Regions from separate parts of the Streptomyces sp. NBC_01304 genome, predicted to be linked through region 2. Evidence: riboswitches for the same ligand, from Rfam matches in the RefSeq annotation. Region 2 holds a riboswitch; the other holds the start of a gene.
What was found. Region 2 has a riboswitch for glycine ahead of gcvP (aminomethyl-transferring glycine dehydrogenase). Riboswitches for the same ligand answer to the same signal wherever they lie in the genome.

Region 1 (10,078 bases), 5.2 Mb from region 2:
GATGATGGCGGCGGGCCCCGCGACCGTTGCGGCCTGGCCCGCTCCGAAGAGCCAGCCGGAGCCGAAGATCGAGCCGAGGCCGATCATGATGAGGGCGAAGAGGCTCAGCCCCTTGCGATTCGCCGCACTCATATCCATGGGTTGCGTACCGTCCTAGTCCGTCGTGGCTCCGCCCAGGAGACGGAGCCTTATATAGACCGTATTTGCGCTCTTTTGAGGATTGCTCCGCTCTTCGGCCAGGATCCGTGGGTCCAAGGTCACAGCAAAGGGCCCGCCCTGTGGATAACCACCGGGCGGGCCCTTGTGCCCATGCGTCTTACGGCAAGGCGTTTTACAGCGAGGTGTTCTACAGCGACGGGTACAGCGGGTGCTTGGCCGCCAGCGCCGACACCCGAGCGGCCAGCGCCTTCGCGTCGTACGTCGGCTTCAGCGCCTCCGCGATGACATCCGCGACCTCACGGAAGTCCTCGGCCTGGAAACCACGGGTCGCCAGCGCCGGCGTACCGATGCGCAGACCCGAGGTCACCATGGGCGGCCGCGGGTCGTTCGGGACCGCGTTCCGGTTGACCGTGATGCCGACCTCGTGGAGCCGGTCCTCGGCCTGCTGGCCGTCGAGCTCCGAGTTGCGCAGGTCGACGAGGACCAGGTGCACGTCCGTACCGCCGGACAGCACGTCGACGCCCGCCTCGCGCGCGTCCGGAGCCGTAAGCCGCTCGGCGAGGAGCTGCGCGCCCTCGATCGTGCGGGCCTGGCGCTCCTTGAAGTCGTCCGTGGCGGCGACCTTGAAGGAGACCGCCTTGGCCGCGATGACGTGCTCCAGCGGACCGCCCTGGAAGCCCGGGAAGACCGCCGAGTTGAGCTTCTTCGCGAAGGTCTTGTCCCGGGCCAGGATGATGCCGCCGCGCGGACCGCCGAGGGTCTTGTGCGTGGTGGAGGTGACCACGTCCGCGAACGGCACCGGGTTGGGGTGCAGACCCGCGGCCACCAGGCCGGCGAAGTGCGCCATGTCGACCCAGAGGTACGCCTCGACCTCGTCCGCGATCCGGCGGAACTCGGCGAAGTCCAGCTGGCGCGGGTACGCCGACCAGCCCGCGATGATCACCTTGGGGCGGTGCTCCTTGGCGAGGCGCTCGACCTCGGCCATGTCCACCAGGCCGTTGTCGTCGACGTGGTACGCGACCACGTCGAACTGCTTGCCGGAGAAGTTCAGGCGCATGCCGTGCGTGAGGTGACCGCCGTGCGCCAGGTCCAGGCCCAGGATCGTGTCGCCGGGTTGGGCGATGGCGAACAGCGCGGCCTGGTTGGCCGAGGCGCCCGAGTGCGGCTGCACATTGGCGTACTCGGCGCCGAACAGCTCCTTGACCCGGTCGATCGCGATCTGCTCGGTCACGTCCACGTGCTCGCAGCCGCCGTAGTAGCGGCGGCCCGGGTAGCCCTCGGCGTACTTGTTGGTGAGGACGGTGCCCTGCGCCTCCATGACCGCGACCGGAGCGAAGTTCTCCGAGGCGATCATCTCGAGCGTGGACTGCTGACGGTGCAGCTCGGCGTCGACCGCGGCGGCCACTTCCGGGTCGAGCTCGTGCAGCGGGGTGTTGAGAACAGACATGGGCTCGGTCCTCACTCGCCGGTCTCGGCGAACTTGGTGTACTCGTCCGCGGAGAGCAGGCCCTCCGGCTCACCGGAGATGCGCACCTTGAACAGCCAACCACCCTCGAACGGGGCGGAGTTGACCAGCGCCGGGTCGTCCACGACGTCCTGGTTGATCTCGGTGACCTCGCCGTTGACGGGGGAGTACAGGTCGCTGACCGACTTGGTGGACTCCAGCTCGCCGCAGCTCTCACCGGCCTCGACTTCGGCGCCGACCTCGGGAAGCTGCACGAAGACCACGTCGCCGAGCGCGTTCGCCGCGTGCTCCGTGATGCCGACCGTCGCCACGCCGTCCTCGGCGGGCGTCAGCCACTCGTGCTCCTTGCTGTAGCGCAGCTGCGCGGGGTTGCTCATGGCCTGAATTCTCCTGTACGCGGGGGAGTGCTGGTGGACGAGGGAAAAGTACGGAAGCTGTGGAAGGTCAGGGTCACTTCTGGCGCTTGTAGAAGGGCAGAGCGACGACCTCGTACGGCTCGTGGGTGCCGCGGATGTCGACGCCGACGCCCTTGCTGCCCGGCTCCGCGTGCGCGGCATCGACGTACGCGATGGCGATCGGCTTGCCGAGCGTCGGGGACGGGGCACCGGACGTGATCTCACCGATGACCTCGCCGTCGGCTCCGCCCATGGCAGTTACAGACATGCCCGCGCGCGGGACCCGGCGGCCCTCGGCGATCAGGCCGACGAGCTTGCGCGGCGGCGCCGTCTCGGCACGCTCGGCGGCGGCCGCGAGCGCCGCCCGCCCCACGAAGTCCTCGGAGTGCGAGGTCTTCTCGAACTTGACGACCCGGCCGAGCCCGGCGTCGAACGGCGTCAGCTCCGCCGTCAGCTCGTGCCCGTACAGCGGCATGCCCGCCTCCAGGCGCAGCGTGTCCCGGCAGGAGAGGCCGGCGGGCACCAGGCCCACGGGCGCGCCCGCCGCCATCAGCGCCTGCCACAGCTGCTCCGCGTGCGCCGGGTCGACGAACAGCTCGAAGCCGTCCTCGCCGGTGTACCCGGTGCGGGCGATCAGCGCGGGCACGCCCGCGACGGTGCCGGGCAGGCCCGCGTAGTACTTGAGGCCGTCCAGATCGGCGTCCGTGAGTGACTTCAGGATGCCGGGGGACTCGGGGCCCTGGACGGCGAGCAGCGCGTACGCGTCGCGGTCGTCGCGGACCTCGGCGTCGAAGCCCTCGACGCGGGCGGTGAGCGCGTCGAGCACGACCTGCGCGTTGGAGGCGTTGGCGACGACCATGTACTCGGTCTCGGCGAGGCGGTAGACGATCAGGTCGTCCAGGATGCCGCCGTCCTCGGCCACGATCATGGTGTAGCGGGCGCGGCCGACACCGACCGAGCCGATGTTGCCGACGAGCGCGAAGTTCAGGAAGTCCGCGGCGGCGGAGCCGATCACGGCGATCTCGCCCATGTGCGAGAGGTCGAAGAGTCCGGCCTTCGTACGGACGGCGTTGTGCTCGTCACGCTCGCTGCCGTACCGCAGCGGCATGTCCCAGCCCGCGAAATCGGTCATGGTCGCGCCCAGTGCACGATGCACGGCATCGAGGGCGGTGAGACGGGGGACAGTGCTCATAAGTGTGGCTCCCAGGGCATGACTGGCGAGGTCGATCCTCCCCATCTGTCATAAACCTGAGAGGTTCACCACGCCCGCACGTATCAAGTACGCATCTGGGGGCGCGGCTTGCACCTTGGGTGGAGCCACGGCTGCGGCCCGCTTTTCAGATCTGCCTCGCCCGCGCGGTAACTGGGCCTGAGAGATTCAAGGGAGGGACTTGCTCCTTCGGCGCCCCAGCCCGACGACGTCTGGGGGCTCTCCCGCGCGGATTCAAGCGGCCGGTATGCAGTTGGCGGGCACATCATTGCACGTCTTCGGGGGACGTAATGAGGTTGTGCCGCATTACCGGCTCTTTACACTCGTCGTCAGAGAGTTACGTGAACGGCATCGGGGAGGACGATCACGTTGCAGAGAACCAGCGCGTACGCGACCACCACCGGGGTCGCCATACCGAAGCAGGCGGGCGCGCCCGCACGAGAGGCCGTGGGCGGCGCTGGCCCTGTGGTGCGTGACCTCCGGGACAGGGCGGGACGCACCCCCCGCCGGCTCTTCTTCGCCGAGGGCGACCTGGTCGTCGTCTCCGGACTGCCCGGCAGCGGCAAGACCACCTTGATCAAGCGGGCGGTCGCCGCTCCTCGTCTCGACTCGCAGGACGCCCGGGACCGCTGGGCGGACCGCATGCCCAGGCTCCTTCCGTACGCCGTCTACCGTCCGCTGGTCCGCCTCGCCCACTTCGCCGGACTGCGCCGGGCACTGCGCTCGGGCGCGAGCGTCGTCGTGCACGACTGCGGTACGCAGACGTGGGTGCGGCGGTGGCTGGCCCGGGAGGCCGCCCGCCGGGGCAAGGGCCTGCACCTGCTGCTGCTCGACGTGGACAAGACCACCGCACTGGCCGGGATGCGCGAGCGCGGCCGGGGCGTCTCGCGTTACGCCTTCGCCCGCCACCGCAGGGCGGTCCGCCGCCTGGTGGGCGACGCCGAGCGGGGCCGGATCCCGGCGGGCTGCGCCTCGGCGGTGCTGCTCGACCGCGATGCGGTGGACACGCTGCAGGGGATCACCTTCGGCGGCTGACCGGACGCCGGTGACGTACCGGCAGCAGGCAGAAAACCAACGACAAGGGACCCCGCACCTGTCAGGTGCGGGGTCCCTGCGTTCAGCGGCTGCCGCTACTTCAGGCCCGGGATGAGCCCCGCCAGCGGGTTGGCCGGCGGCGTCAGGCCCGGGATGGCGGGCGTCGCGGCCGGCGGCATCAGGCCGGGGATGGGCAGCAGGTTGGGCAGCGCGGGCAGGCCGGCCGGCGGCTTCAGGCCGCCCAGGATCGCCGACAGGTCGATGCCGAGGTTGCCGAGGCCGACCTGGAGCACCAGGTCGATGGCGAGCTTCGGGACCAGCTGGAGGGACGCGACGAGCTTCAGGACGTCGCCGCCGGTCGCGGCCTTCACCAGGACGTCGACCTCGGTCTTGAGGGCCGCCTTCGCCTTGGCGATGGCCTCCTTCTTCTTGTCGTCGTCCGCCTTCTTGGCGGCGGCCGCCGCGTCCTTGGCCGGCTCGGCCGCGGTGTCGGCGGGCGGCATGGCGGCGGGGTCGGTGACCGGCGGCTCCGGCTCGGCGTCCTTGGTGGTGGAGAACACCTCGTCCAGGGCGGCGTACACCGCACGCTGGTCGCCGGCGTCGGCCTTGCCGGAGGAGGTGCGCGAGGCGAACTTCTCGATCGCGGAGTAGAGCTTGTCGATGCTCCGCTCGACGCGCACCGCGCGCTCGTCCTCACCGGCCCGGGCGGCGGCCACGCGGTCGGGGTCGTTGGCCGCCATGGCGGGGGCCGCGGCGAGGGCGACCGTGCCGGCGGAGAGGGACACGGAGACGGCGAGGGCGACGAGGGTTCTGCTGACCTGCATGGTGAATTCCCTTCAGGGGGTGGGGGGTTGGGGTGTTTCGGGCGTACGGAGGATCAGTGCAGGCCGGGGAAGGCCGGGGGGAACGCGGGCGGCGCGGGCGGCAGGCCCGGCCAGGCGGGAGGCGGCGTGGCCGGCAAGGAAGGCCAGGCGGGCGGTGTGGCGGGCAGGGACGGCCAGGCGGGCGTCGACGGGGGAGTGGGCGTGGCCGGCCATGCGGGCAGGGCGGGCGGCACGGTCGGCGTCTGAGGCGTCTGAGGCGTCTGAGGCGTCGTCGCGGGAGCGGTCGGAGTCGTGGGCCCGGTGGGGTCCGCCGGGTCGGGCAGCGTGGGCATCTTGTCGATGTACTCGTCGAGCCCCACCGCGCTCAGCAGGTCCGTGACGAGCTTCGGCACGGCCGCCTGGGAGATCCCGGCCGCGAGCCAGTCGCCCTCGCCCGCGGCGTTCACCAGGCGGTCGACCTCCTTCTTCAGCGCGATGCGCGCCGTGCCCGCGGGCCAGTCGCCGGGCCGCTGTCCGGGCGGCGCCTCGGCCAGCAGGCCGTCCGCCTCCGTCATGACCTGGTCGAGCTTGTCCTCGTCGACGATGTTGATGGCGGTCAGCGGCGAGTTCATGAGCTCGTCGATCGCCGCGAGCAGCGACTCCATGTCCCGCGCGGTCCGGGGCATCGAGGGACGCCCGGCCACGCTCGAGTCGCCGGTGGCGGCGGGTGCCGCAGCCATCGCCGGTGCCGTGCCCATGACGCCGAGGGCGAGCGCGCCGCACAGGGACGCGCTGACGGCGAGCGAGGCGGCGGTGCGCGGTCCCGGCGATCTCCGCGCCGATGCCGACGCCGATCTCTGCGCTCTCATCAGAGAGTCCCTTCTGAGGTTGATCTGTGATGGGGATCTGCGGTTGATATCTGCGGTTGGTACTACGCACACCCTCGAAGCGCCCACCACGCACCGCAACCGGACAGCAACTCAGCGTGTCCATTTGGGTGCACCCCGGCGCCGCCCGGGGGTGCGGCGTTAGGGTTTCGGCGCAGGCAAGGCGGTCGCGAGCAGGTGGTTGAAGAGATGGACATTCCCGGGCAGGGCGCACACGCCCATCCGTACGGCGGCTGGCCCGCCAATGAGCTGGAAGAGGTCCTCGCGGCCTCGGTGGGCGCCGGTCCCTCGGCGGGCGGCCGGCTCGTCGAGGTGCTCGGCCGCAGCCGGGTCTGGATCCCGCTGCCGAACGGCGGCTCGCAGGACAGCCCGAACCTCGACCTGCCCACCATGGACATCGGGGGAGCGGCCTACGTTCCCGTCTTCAGCTCCGAGCAGCAGTTCCGCCAGGTCGTCGGCGAGCACATGGCCTGCACCGTGGCCCCCGCCGTCGAGTTCGCCCGCGGTCTGCCCCCGCTGCTCGGCATCGCCGTGAACCCGGACGGCACCGTCGGCGTCCCGCTGCCCCCGCCCGCCGTGGCCGAGCTGTGCCGGGCCGGGCGGACCCCGCTGGACGGTCCCGCGAGCGGCGGCCGCGTACGCCTCTTCGAACCGGACTGGCAGCACGACCCGATGGACTTCCTGTCGGCGGCCGCCGAGGAGTTCGCGGCGACCGGCGTGGTCACCAGCGCCCGGCGGTGCCTCGCGAGCGTCGAGGGCGGGGAGCCGGTCATGTTCGTCGGCGTGGAGCTCTCGCAGTGGGAGGGCTCCGCCCGTAACCTCCCCATGGACGCCCTCGGCCGGGCGCTCGGCCGCACCCCGGTGGCCTGGCCGGTGAATCTGGTGCTGCTCGACGTGGCCCAGGATCCGGTGGGCGACTGGATGCGCGAACGGGTGCGGCCCTTCTACCAGCGGTAGCCGTCGGCCGTGAGCCGTCGGCAATCAGCTGTCAGCGGCAGCGATCGGCGCGAGCGCCGATCCGGTGCCGGTGCGGCCGCATAAGCTGGTTTCCTCACCCGGGTATCCGGGCCGCCGGGGCGATCCGGCCGGGGAGATTCGACGATTGTGTACGGGACACCATTCCAAGGGGGCAGGTCTTCGGTGAGTGCGTCGCCCACGGCTGCGGCCGGGCAGGTCGAGCACATGCTGCGCCAGGTGACACCGGGGCGTTACGACGCGTACGAGTCGCTGCTCGCGGCCCTCGCGGACGGCCGGCTCTGGATGCTGCTCCTGCACGGGCAGGCCGGCTCGCCCGACGCCCAGTACGGCAACCGCGAGGTCGACGGGTACGGCTACGCGCCCTGCGTGACCTCCGCCCAGGAGCTCGCCGCCTCCGGCTGGACACGGGCGTACGAGGTCGTCGGCGGCCGCGATGTGGCCGCCATGCTCTACCCCGCCCAGTACGGCCTCTGGCTCAACCCGCACGACCCGGCCGGTGGCGTCGGCATCCCCTGGCTCGATCTGCGACGCATCGCCACGGGACTGGACAAGGTGCCCGCAGGACCACTGCGCATTTCCGAACCCACCATTGAAATCCCGCAGTTCTACGCTCAACTCACTCAAAACGCCCACCGCACACCGGCGTTGCGCTCGCTCCGTCGTGCCTGGGTGCAGCCCGCGCTCGGTGCCCCTTATCTGGCGATCGGTCTGGATGTGTACGACACCGGGCCGTCCGCGGTGGATGCGGTGCGCGCGATGATGCAGCAGTCGATCGCCTCGGTGCCGGACGGGCTGCCGGTGTCGACCGTCGCGATGTTCGACGAATTCGACCCGGTCGCGATGTGGCTGCGCGCCAATTCCCGCCCGTTCTACGACCGGGATGCGCACGGGGCGCCTGCGCCGGCCGGGGGCTATGGCTATCCGCCGTCTGCCCCGCGCGCGTACTGACGGTTCACGTCACCTCACGCAAACGCTCGTAAAAGCGCCCAACTTGCGTCCGTCAAGGGCGATTTGCGCCCTCTTGGTCAGGGCTTTGTATTCCGCTCAAGGGATCAACGCGTCCGGATAACGGAAGCCTCCTGGCCACATCACGGTTGCGCAAACATTCCCCGTCAGGTCTGGCGACTGATCGCTGCGCCGATGAAGACTCCCCCGACAAGAGAAGTTCGGACAGGTGTGCAGCATGCGTGTGCAAGCTCAACATCGGTACCGCACGCACCACCTGGACCACCTGAACCACCCGGCACTACGGCAGCAGCGGACCGCACCGCAGACCCGGGCGGCCGCCAAGCACTGTCGGCAACCGCCGGCACGGGCAAGCACGAGGGACGATGACCGCACCCATTGAGACCACCGGATCGCAGGCCGAGGTGCCGCCCGAGGCGGTACTGGAGGGCGCCAAGTCCAAGCAGATCGAAGGGCGTTCGCTCGGACAGATCGCTTGGAGCCGCTTCAAGCGGGACAAAGTGGCGGTGGCAGGTGGAATCGTCGTCATCCTGCTCATCCTGGCCGCAGTGTTCTCGCGGGTCATCCAGTCGATGCTCGGCCTCGACCCGGACGCCTTCAACCAGGACCTGCTCGACCCCAATACTTCGCTCCCCAAGGGCGATTGGGGCGGGATGAGCGCGGACCACCCGCTCGGTGTCGACCCGAGCTTCGGGCGCGACATCCTGTCCCGCATCCTCGAGGGCTCCTGGGTCTCCCTGGTCGTGGCCTTCGGCGCCACACTGCTCTCGGTCACCATCGGCACCGTGCTCGGCCTGATGGCGGGGTACTACGGCGGCCGCGTCGACGCCGTGATCAGCCGGCTGATGGACAGCTTCCTCGCCTTCCCGCTGCTGCTCTTCGCGATCGCCATCTCGGCCACGCTGCAGGGCGGCGCCTTCGGGCTCGAGGGGCTTCCGCTGCACATCGGCGTACTCATCTTCGTCATCGGATTCTTCAACTGGCCCTACATGGGCCGCATCGTCCGCGGACAGGCCCTCGCCCTGCGCGAGCGGGAGTTCGTGGACGCCGCGCGCGGGATGGGAGCCAAGGGCCCCTACATCCTCTTCCGGGAGCTCCTGCCGAATCTCGTCGCGCCGATCATCGTGTACTCGACGCTGCTGATCCCGACCAACATCATCTTCGAGGCCTCGCTCAGCTTCCTCGGCGTCGGAATCCAGCCGCCGCAGGCGTCCTGGGGCGGAATGCTCAACCAGGCGCAGGCCTGGTTCGAAGTGGACCCGCAGTTCATGATCGTGCCTGGTCTTGCAATCTTCGTCACCGTGCTGGCGTTCAACCTGCTCGGTGACGGCCTCCGGGATGCACTCGACCCTCGCAGCAAGTGAGGGCCCACCCATACCGGGCTGAATCTCAATCAAATTTCCGATAGTGGAGGGGAACCCGACCATCATGCGAAGGTCAGCAGTGGCCGCAGCCGCGGTCCTCAGCAGCGCTTGCCTCGTGCTCAGCGCCTGCAGCAAGGCAGATGACGGCAACGAGGACGGCAACGGCAACAAGTCCGTCGCCAACGCCGCCACCACGGGGACTGTCAACGAGTCGACCCAGAAGGGCGGCACGGTCACCTACGCGATGGCCGACGTCCCCGAGTCGTTCGACCCCGGCAACACGTACTACGCGTTCATGTACAACTTCAGCCGGCTGTACGCCCGCCCGCTGATGACGTACAAGCCCGCGCCGGGCGAGAAGGGCAACGAGATCGTGCCCGACCTCGCTGCCGAGCCGGGCAAGATGTCCGACGGTGGCAAGACGTGGACGTACAAGCTCCGCGAGGGTCTGAAGTACGAGGACGGCACCCCGATCACGTCCAAGGACGTGAAGTACGCGGTGGAGCGCTCCAACTTCGCCCGTGACGTGCTCTCTCTCGGTCCGAACTACTTCCAGACGCTTCTGGAGGACAAGGACAAGTACAAGGGCCCGTACAAGGACAAGAGCGAGAAGGGCCTCGCGTCCATCGAGACGCCGAGTGACACCGAGATCGTCTTCCACACGAACAAGCCGTTCATGGACTTCGACTACCTGGTGACCGCCCCGCAGACGGCGCCGGTGCCGCAGGCCAAGGACAAGGGCCAGGACTACACCAAGTCCGTGCTCTCCTCTGGCTCGTACAAGTTCACCAAGTACGACGAGGGCAAGCAGGTCGT
Region 2 (10,078 bases):
AGACGATCCCCAGGCACTACCAGCCCCGCCTACTCTCCGTCCCTGAGCTGTACATGCTCACCCTGTGGCTGCACGGCGACACCGGCGCCGACGGCGGCGAGGGCACCCTTCAGCCCTCGGACCTGCTGGTACCCCTCGCCCCCGCCCCGCCCGGGATCGCCGCGCACCTGCCGCACCGTGCGGCCGACCTCCTTCCGGTCCTGACCCACCGGCTGGCTCCGGTCCCCCTCCTCGGTTCACCCGCCTGAGCGCTCTACTCCCACGTGCCCCGCGGCCCGCCCCGGCCGCGGGGCACCGTGCTGCCAAGGGCCGGCCACGTACGAGTGAAGGACCATCCGGACTAGCCCCATCCGGCCACCCCGAACCACCCGTCTGGGCAGTCGAGTTGGACTGAACCGTCCGCACGGGTGACGCGTCCTTACCGGGTGAAGCGAGCTGCCGGGAAATCCCTGCGGATTGGCGCCCGTAGGGCAACACTGGGAGCGCACCGACTGATACGGGGGGCGGTCATGAACACCGCATCGAGCCGCAGGACACTCACCACAACGCAGCGAAAGAAATCATCCATGTGCCAGCACCAGCCACCATGCCCCACAGCCGACTCCGCCGACCGGGAGGCAGCGCTCCTCATCGCGCACCACCCGGAGCAGGGCTGGAGCCTTCTGTGCAACGGCGTCCTGTTCTTCGAGGACACCGGTGAGCTGCTGCCGGACGGGCAGATCATCGCCCCGCACCGGCCGCTGGGCACCGAATCGGTGGTACGCGCGGCGTAAGCCACGCCTGTACGAGAAGGGCCGGCCCGGAGAAATCTCCGAACCGGCCCTGACGTATGCCCGGGGACACGTCCCCGCAGGGCCCGTCAGTTCTCGTACGCATCCAGGGGCGGGCAGGAGCAGACCAGGTTCCGGTCGCCGTACGCCTGGTCGATGCGGCGCACCGGCGGCCAGTACTTGTCGGCCGCGACCACTCCGGCCGGGAACACGGCCTCCTGACGCGTGTAGGCGTGCTCCCACTCGCCGCCGAGCACGGCCGCGGTGTGCGGCGCGTTGCGCAGCGGGTTGTCGTCCGCGGGCCACACGCCCGAGCCGACCTTCTCGATCTCGCCGCGAATGGCGATCATCGCCTCGCAGAAGCGGTCCAGCTCGATCAGGTCCTCGCTCTCGGTCGGCTCGATCATCAGCGTCCCGGCCACCGGGAAGGACATGGTCGGCGCGTGGAAGCCGTAGTCGATGAGCCGCTTGGCGATGTCGTCGACGGTGACGCCGGTCGCCTTGGTGAGCGGCCGCAGATCGATGATGCTCTCGTGCGCGACGAGCCCGCCGGGCCCGGTGTAGAGCACCGGGTAGTGCGGCTCGAGCCGCTTGGCGATGTAGTTGGCACCGAGCACGGCGACCTGGGTGGCGCGCTTGAGCCCCTCACCACCCATGAGACGTACGTACGCCCACGAGATCGGCAGGATTCCCGCCGAGCCCCACGGAGCCGCGGAGATCGGCCCGACACCCGTCTCCGGGCCGGCGGCGGGCTGCAGCGGGTGGTTGGGCAGGTACGGCGCCAGGTGCTCGCGCACACCGACCGGACCGACACCGGGACCGCCGCCGCCGTGCGGGATGCAGAAGGTCTTGTGCAGGTTCAGATGCGAGACGTCGCCGCCGAAGTGCCCCGGCTTGGCAAGTCCCACAAGGGCGTTGAGGTTGGCGCCGTCCACGTAGACCTGACCGCCGGCCTCGTGCACCTGGGCGCAGATGTCGGCGACGTGCTCCTCGAACACACCGTGCGTCGAGGGGTACGTGATCATCAGCACGGCCAGCTCGTCGCGGTGCTTCTCGATCTTGGCGCGCAGGTCGTCGTAGGAGATCTCGCCGTCGTCGGCGGTCTTGACCACGACGACCTTCATGCCGGCCATCACGGCGCTCGCGGCGTTGGTGCCGTGCGCGGAGGACGGGATGAGGCAGATGGTGCGCTGGGTGTCGCCGTTGGCCCGGTGGTAGCCGCGTACGGCGAGCAGACCGGCGAGCTCGCCCTGCGAGCCGGCGTTGGGCTGCAGCGACACCTTGTCGTACCCGGTGACCGTCGCGAGCTGCTCCTCCAGCTCACGGATGAGCGTGAGGTAGCCCTGGGCCTGGTCGGCGGGCGCGAAGGGGTGCAGGCCGCCGAACTCGGGCCAGGTGACGGCCTCCATCTCGGTGGTGGCGTTGAGCTTCATCGTGCAGGAGCCGAGCGGGATCATGCCCCGGTCGAGCGCGTAGTCACGGTCGGAGAGGCGCCGCAGGTAGCGCAGCATCGCGGTCTCGGAGCGGTACTGGTGGAAGACCGGGTGCGTCAGGAACTCGTCGCCGCGCAGCAGGCCCTCGGGCAGCGTCTCGTCGGTGCTCGCGTCGAGCGCCTCGATGTCGGCCTCGGTCCCGAAGGCGGCCCAGACTGCGGCCAGTTGGGTACGCGTGGTGGTCTCGTCACAGGAGACAGAGACGTGGTCGGCGTCGATCAGGTGCAGGTTGACCCCGCCCTCACGGGCGGCGGCGACGACCTCGGCGGCCCGCTCCGGCACCCGGGCGGTCAGGGTGTCGAAGTAGTTGCCGTGCACGATCTCGACGCCACCGGCCTTGAGCCCCTCGGCGAGGATCGCGGCGTAACGGTGGGTGCGGCGCGCGATGTCCTTGAGGCCCTCGGGCCCGTGGTACACGGCGTACATGCCGGCCATGACGGCGAGCAGCACCTGGGCGGTACAGATGTTGCTGGTGGCCTTCTCCCGGCGGATGTGCTGCTCGCGGGTCTGCAGCGCCAGGCGGTACGCCTTGTTGCCGTCGGCGTCGACGGAGACCCCGACGAGGCGCCCCGGCAGGCTGCGCGCGAACTTCTCACGGACGGCCATGTAACCGGCGTGCGGTCCACCGAAGCCCATCGGCACACCGAAGCGCTGCGAGGTACCGACGGCGATGTCCGCGCCGAGCTCGCCGGGCGAGGTGAGCAGGGTCAGCGCGAGCAGATCGGCGGAGACGGTGACGATCGCACCGAGCTCGTGGGCCTGCTCGATGAGGGGCTTCAGATCGCGCACGGCGCCCGAGGCACCGGGGTACTGCAGCAGCACGCCGAAGACGCCGCGCTCGGCGATCTCGGTCGGAATGCCGGCGGACAGGTCCGCGACGACGACCTCGACGCCGGTCGGCTCGGCACGCGTCTCGATCACGGCGATGGTCTGCGGCAGGGCGTCGGCGTCGATCAGGAAGACACCGCCCTTGACCTTGCCGACGCGGCGGGCGAGCGCCATGGCCTCGGCGGCCGCGGTGCCCTCGTCGAGCAGCGAGGCACCCGAGGTGGGCAGCCCAGTCAGGTCGGCGACCACGGTCTGGAAGTTGAGCAGCGCCTCGAGGCGGCCCTGCGAGATCTCCGGCTGGTACGGCGTGTAGGCCGTGTACCAGGCCGGGTTCTCCATGACGTTGCGCAGGATCACCGGCGGCGTGAAGGTGCCGTAGTAACCGAGGCCGATCATCGGGGCCAGGACCTGGTTGCGGTCCGCGAACGCGCGCAGCTCGGCGAGGACTTCGGCCTCGGTGCGCTCCGCGGGCAGTCCGAGGGCCTCGGCGCTCTTGATCACATCCGGGACCGCGGCCGCGGTCAGCTCGTCGAGCGAGCCGTACCCGACCTGGGCGAGCATCTTGGCGCGCGCCTCGGCATCGGGGCCGATGTGGCGCTGCTCGAAGGGGATGCCACGCTCCAGCTGGGCGAGCGGAATGCGGTTGGCGGTCATGAGTGAGGCCTCCTGGTCGATGCGACCTGCGAGGGGTACCACGGCGCGGGTACCCGGACGGCCTCCCCCTCTGTCATCTCAACCTGAGAGTTTCGCCGGCCCGCCAGGCAAAACCAGGCATGCCGACTTGCACCGTCGGTGAGGAGGGGATTCGAACATTCCGCCCGATGCCCGCCCTGCTTTCCAGAGTGACCTCGCCCGCGCGGTACAGGGGCCTGAGAGATTCCGGGGAGGAGTTGCTCCTTCGGCGCCCCCGGTGATGGCCGGGGAACTCTCCCGCACGGGGTCAGCAGCTGCGAGCCAGCCTACCGTGTGCCCACCTACCTGCGAGGACCACCCGGACAGCGGATCAACCTTCGAGTGGCCGTCACCCAGAATGTGCTCTTTTGTAGGGGATACGGATGGTGTGACGTGTTGGAGGGACCGTGCAGACCGATATCGATCCCCGCAGCTTGATCGGACGCAAGGCGTACGACCGCAAGGGCACCAAACTCGGCACGGTCGACGAGGTCTACCTCGACGATGCCACCGGCACCCCGGAGTGGGCGGCGATACGCACGGGCCTGTTCAGCAGGGACGCCTTTGTCCCCCTGGAGCCCAGCGAACTGGTCGAGGGAACACTGCGTGTCCCGTTCGAACGCGCCCTCATCAAGGACGCCCCCGACTTCGGCGTCGGCCGCCACCTCTCCCCCGAGCAGGAACTGCAGCTCTACCACCACTACGGCCTCGACGTCGCCGCCCCCGCCGAGACCCCGCCGGACCGCGACTTCGGGCGCATCGCCGGCTCCGAGGAAGCCTGACTCCCCGCTCACACGCCCGCGAGGGGGCTGCTGGGGACTCACCCCCGCAACGCCCACCCCGGCGCCGCACGCCGTCGAAGGTCAAGCCCCGGTACGCGCCTTCTCGACCACGTCCGGCACGGCGACCAACGGCAGCGGCTCGGCCGGCTCCAGCTCAGGATCATCGGTCCTGAAGGTCCGCACCCGCCCGGGCACCGACCCCGGCGTCTCGAACCGCACCGTGACCCGCCCCAGCCCGCTTCCCTGCACCCACCCGTGCCCGAACTCGCCGTGCCGCACATCGTGCCCGGCATGCCAGCGCCGCTCCGCGGGACCCGCCTCCGGCTCAGCGGAGCCCTTCCCCACGTCGTCCCGCTGCGTGTCCTCGGCCGACGTCCCACCCCCGCGCATCCCGTTCTCCTCGTCCCCCTGGACCATGAGCCCGGACTGCACCTGAGCCTGCGCGAACAGATCCTCCTGGGTGTAGTCCGCGAGCCCGCTGACCCCGACCCCGAGCAGCCGCACCCCGCCCGTGGTGTCCACTGACTCCAGGAGCCGAGCCGCCGCCTCCCGCACCACGGCAGGGTCGTCCGTCGGCCCGCGCAGCGTCTCCGACCGGGTCAGCGTCGAGAAGTCGTACCGCCTGACCTTCAGCACCACGGTCCGCCCGGACCGCTCCGCGGCCCGCAACCGCTGCACACACCGCTCCGCGAGCCGCGCCACCTCGAGCCTGACCCGCACCCGGTCGTGGATGTCCACGTCGAAGGTGTCCTCGACCGAGACGGACTTGGTGTCCCGCTCGGCCACCACGGGCCGCTCGTCGTGCGCCAGCGCCATCGCGTACAGATGCCCGCCGTGCGCCTTCCCGAGCAGCCGTACGAGCTCGTCCTGGCCCGCCCCGGCGATCTCCTCGATCGTCGTGATCCCGGCCCGCCGCAGATGGTCCCCGGTCGCAGGACCGACGCCCGGCAGCGTACGCACCGACATCGGCCCGAGCAGTGCCCGCTCGGTGCCCGGCTCGATCAGCCGCAGCCCGTCGGGCTTGGCCTCCTCCGAAGCGATCTTCGCCAGCATCTTGGACGCGGCAAGTCCGACCGACCCGGTCAACCCCGTCACGACCCGTATGTCCGCCCGCAGCCGCTCCCCCACCGCCCGCGCCGAGGCCTCGTCCCAGGCCACGTCCCCGGCCTCCAGGTCGACGAAGGCCTCATCCAGACTCAGCGGCTCGACCAGCGGCGACAGCTCCCGCAGCAACGTCATGACCTGCTCACTGATCTCGCGGTACAGCCCGAAGCGCGGCACCAGATAGGCGGCATTCGGTGCCAGCCGCCGCGCCTGCCCCATGGGCATCGCCGAATGCACCCCGAACCGACGCGCTTCGTACGAGGCCGTCGCGACCACCCCACGCGGCCCGAGCCCACCCACGACCACGGCTTTTCCGCGCAGGCTGGGCTTGGCTGCCTGCTCCGCGGAGGCGAAGAAGGCATCCATGTCCAGATGCAGAATCGTGGGCGCCGATCTCACAAGACCGATGCTGCCCTACGCCACTGACAATGCCGCCGCTCGCGCGCTCACCCGGCGCGGTTGCGCCGCCGCGCCAGCTCGTCGGCGGGGTTGTGGCCGACCAGCGTCTCCCCGGTGTCCACACGCTCGCCATGGAGCTGCGACAGGGCCGCTTCCACGTCCCGCCACACCACGCCCACCGCGATCCCGAAGATCCCCTGACCGCCCTGGAGCAGGTCGACGACCTCGTCGGGCGAGGTGCACTCGTACACGGTCGCGCCGTCGCTCATGAGCGTCAGCCGCTCCAGGTCGGCGAATCCGCGGTCCCGGAGGTGCTGGACCGTGGTGCGGATGTTCTGGAGCGACACCCCGGTGTCCAGGAACCGCTTCACGATCTTCAGAACGACCACGTCGCGGAAGCTGTAGAGCCGCTGGCTCCCCGACCCGTACGCGGGCCGGACGCTGGGCTCCACCAATCCGGTGCGCGCCCAGTAGTCGAGCTGACGATAGGTGATCCCGGCGGCGGCGCACGCCGTCGGTCCCCGGTAACCGATCTCCTCGGACACCGCACCGTCGCTGCCCTGCACCACCGCAGGCAGCTTCGGAGCGTGACCGGCCGCATTGCCATGGAGCGGATACGGACCGCCCACCCCCAGACTCCGTCCGGGGCCCCCTGCCGTGCCGTCGCCGCTGCTTCTCACGCCGACCTCCGTCCTTGACCTGCCTTCTCGACGGTAGGCAGTACCCAGGAGCACGTCAACGAACGCCACGCTCGGCACACCGAGTGATAATCACCCTGAGAGTGGTTTCCCGTGCCCTACCGCGGGGAAAGGCTAGCCGAATGGTCCGACAGGCCCGTTTGAGCCGAGATGCTCACTGGCTGTTGGTACCGAAGTCCTCGGGCGAGATCTGGTCGAGGAACTCGCGGAATTTCTCCACCTCGTCCTCCTGCTCGTCCGGGATCGCGATGCCCGCATCGTCGAGCACCCCGTCACTGCCGTAGATGGGGGTTCCCGTGCGCAGGGCCAGCGCTATGGCGTCGGAGGGCCGGGCGCTGACCTCGACCCCGCTGGCGAAGACCAGCTCCGCGTAGAACACGCCTTCACGCAGGTCCGTGATCCGCACTTCGGTGAGCTCCTGGCCCACGGCCTCCAGCACGTCCTTGAACAGGTCGTGCGTCAGCGGCCTGGCTGGTGCCATGCCCTGCTGTGCGAAGGCGATCGCGGTCGCCTCCCCTGGTCCGATCCAGATGGGGAGGTATCGATCGCCTCCCACTTCACGCAGGAGCACGATCGGTTGGTTGGAGGGCATTTCGACCCGGACACCGACAACGTCGAGCTCATTCACACAGCAACCCTAGGACCTGCGCGGCAGGTTTGGGTAGTCGGGTACCCGCTGAGTGCCTACGGGCGTACCCTGAGCGCCGCCTGCACAAGAGCGGCATGCAGCCGTCCCGTGAGTCCGGCAAGCTCCTGGGCCCGCGCCTCGGCACGGGTCCTGGTCTGCGGATTGCGGTGCCGGCGCAGCGGCGCGAGCACCTGATCGACCAGACCCGCCTCGCGCTCGGCCGATGCCTTGATCCCACGAAGATGGCGCGGTTCGATGCCGAATCTTCCGAGCTCCGCCACGAGTTTGGCGATCTGCACGGCCTCGATGTCGTAACCGTCCTCGACCGTGGGAGCGATGAGCCCGTACGACTCCCATTCGTCGAGTGCTTCCTCGCCGACCTGGGCCGCCGCCAGGAGCTCCGCACGACCGACCCGGGCGGCGGTCCGCGCCTCGGCCTCGGCCGCCTCGCCGGAGTCATCCAGAGTCGCGCGCTGCTGTTCCGCGGGCAGCGGCGGCGCCTGCTCACCGCGCTCCAGGGCGTCGAGGTGCTCCCGGATCACCTTCAGCGGCAGATAGTGGTCACGTTGCATCCTCAGCACCTGAGCGAGCCGCTCTACGTCCTCAGGGCTGAACTTCCGGTACCCGGACGGTGTGCGTTCCGGCTCGACCAGGCCCTCGGCCTCCAGGAAGCGAATCTTGGAGATCGTGACCTCGGGGAATTCATCACGCAGCAGTGCGAGCACCGTGCCGATGCTCACCTGACGGCCGTCCGCGGTGGCGGTGCCGTTTCCGGCACCGCCCCTCGGTTCTTGAAGCATGGACCTTCCCTGGCGGGTCAGATGCCCCGCTGGCTCGCGTAGAAGACCAGCCGGTACTTGCCGATCTGGACCTCGTCACCGTTCGACAGGGCGACCGAGTCGATGCGCTCCCGGTTGACGTACGTACCGTTGAGGCTGCCCACATCGGCCACCGTGAAGTGTCCGTCCGCACCGCGGCGGAACTCCACGTGACGACGCGAAACGGTCACGTCGTCCAGGAAGATGTCACTCTGCGGATGACGCCCGGCCGTGGTCAGCTCGCCGTCCAACAGGAAGCGGCTGCCCGAGTTCGGCCCGCGACGCACCACAAGGAGCGCGGAACCCATCGGCAGCGCGTCGACGGCCGCCTGGGCCTCCGGCGACAGCGCCGGCGACTGGGTCTGCCCGGTCACCTCCGCGTCATAGGCCTCGAGGCCCGAGATGGAGATGGTCGAGGTCGTTTCCGACGGCCGCTCGGGCATGGCGCCCGCCCGCAGCGGTGCCCCACAGTTGGAACAGAACCGGCTGGCCTCGGCGTTGCGGTGCCCGCACCTCGTACACACCGGCATGGACGGATCCTCCTGCCGCGGCTGCCCCGCGGGGGCATTGGACGCGTACGGATCGGAGGGAAACTCTCCACCCGTACTTGAGGTTGATGGTTCTCCGAAACCTATGCGGCCGGAAGCGGCAGGGTCAACAGAAGACGCGCCCTGTCCGCCCGAAATGTCACCACCGGGACCGCCGACCTGGTCGCGGAAGAGCGGCCGCTCGCCACTCTGCCCCTCGGCGTCCCCATGCCGCGGAGCGCGGTGCCGGGCGGTGGCGTTGCCACCCTCCTGGCGCGCGCTCTTGCCGAACAACTTCTGAAACAACTTCACGGGCGATTCCCCTTGACCGAAACAGACCCGCCCGTGGGGCAGGACGAACCGTGACTGCACACACCGGCACACGCAGCAAACACAGACATCCTCACAACGTCCGCATCCACCGGACAGTTTCCACCACGCACCACACTTCTGATGCGCCGACCCCCCGCAACCTCTCGTCCTTGCACAACAGCCCTCATCCGCCCCCGCCTCACTGGGAAGACGACTGAGCGTAGTCAGGACGATTCGCCCGTCGCAAGGCATCTACGACGATCTTCTCACCACGCGTCACGGACACTGTGGCCTGCTCCTTCTCCAGCGTCTGCACCACCCCGCCAGGGATGTTGAGCGCCGGCTCCAGGTCCTGCGGCTTGCCGATCACCTTGAAGGTGTAGGGCGAACTGATCTTGCGTCCGTCCACCCTCACCCCACCGTCCGCGTCCTCGAGGTAGGTGTTGGCCACGACCCGGACATCATCGACCTGAATCGCCTCGGCACCGGCGGCGCGCAGCTCCTGGATCGCGTCGAGCAGCATGTCCGCCTCGACCGCTCCCTTGCCGTCGGTGATCGTCAGCGTGATCCCCGGCCCTTGGGCCGCCACCGTCCCTGCGAGCACACCGAGTTGCCGCTCCTTCTCGACCGTCTGCTTGCGCGCCTCCTCGGCCTGGTCCGAGCTGTTCTCCAACTCGGTCCGCTGGTCGTCGAGGCGCTGCTTCTCGTCTTCAAGACGCTGCGTACGGTCATCCAGTTCATCGAGGATGCGCACAAGATCTTCCTGCCGCGCGCCGCGCAGCGCACTGCTGTCGCTGTTGGAGCGCACCTGGATGGCCAGGCCGAGCCCCAGTACGAACAGCAGGAGCGCCACGATCAGTTGGGCACGCGACACCCTGGGCGGCCACAGACTCTTGAACAGCCGCTGCCGACCCGTGACCCGCTCCTCGCCCGCCTCCGACTGCTCGGCGGCCTCGGGCATCTCAGCGGCCTCGGGCGTCTGATCGTCCTGCGCCGGCGTTTCGTCGCTACTCATCGGCCTCACGCCCGGAAGACATGCCGGCGGAT

Region 1: another riboswitch for glycine. It lies ahead of gcvT (glycine cleavage system aminomethyltransferase GcvT); the one in region 2 lies ahead of gcvP (aminomethyl-transferring glycine dehydrogenase).

Annotation. Positions count from the first base shown of each region.
Region 1 covers NZ_CP109055.1:3,843,479-3,853,556, reverse strand. Annotated here, with positions in the region: gene OG430_RS16690 (APC family permease) at 1-138, opposite strand, end outside; gene glyA (serine hydroxymethyltransferase) at 347-1,606, opposite strand; gene gcvH (glycine cleavage system protein GcvH) at 1,618-2,001, opposite strand; gene gcvT (glycine cleavage system aminomethyltransferase GcvT) at 2,075-3,211, opposite strand; glycine riboswitch at 3,247-3,366, opposite strand; glycine riboswitch at 3,367-3,466, opposite strand; gene OG430_RS16670 (AAA family ATPase) at 3,593-4,264, shown strand; gene OG430_RS16665 (hypothetical protein) at 4,360-5,088, opposite strand; gene OG430_RS16660 (hypothetical protein) at 5,142-5,936, opposite strand; gene OG430_RS16655 (enhanced serine sensitivity protein SseB) at 6,144-6,911, shown strand; gene OG430_RS16650 (enhanced serine sensitivity protein SseB C-terminal domain-containing protein) at 7,095-7,880, shown strand; gene OG430_RS16645 (ABC transporter permease) at 8,264-9,262, shown strand; gene OG430_RS16640 (ABC transporter substrate-binding protein) at 9,327-10,078, shown strand, end outside.
Region 2 covers NZ_CP109055.1:9,061,025-9,071,102, reverse strand. Annotated here, with positions in the region: gene OG430_RS40345 (hypothetical protein) at 1-248, shown strand, start outside; gene OG430_RS40340 (DUF5999 family protein) at 567-773, shown strand; gene gcvP (aminomethyl-transferring glycine dehydrogenase) at 860-3,745, opposite strand; glycine riboswitch at 3,806-3,938, opposite strand; glycine riboswitch at 3,939-4,034, opposite strand; gene OG430_RS40330 (PRC-barrel domain-containing protein) at 4,171-4,545, shown strand; gene OG430_RS40325 (DNA polymerase IV) at 4,627-6,048, opposite strand; gene OG430_RS40320 (MerR family transcriptional regulator) at 6,096-6,728, opposite strand; gene OG430_RS40315 (bifunctional nuclease family protein) at 6,901-7,374, opposite strand; gene ftsR (transcriptional regulator FtsR) at 7,431-8,174, opposite strand; gene OG430_RS40305 (FHA domain-containing protein) at 8,192-9,148, opposite strand; gene OG430_RS40300 (DUF881 domain-containing protein) at 9,231-9,992, opposite strand; gene OG430_RS40295 (small basic family protein) at 10,052-10,078, opposite strand, start outside.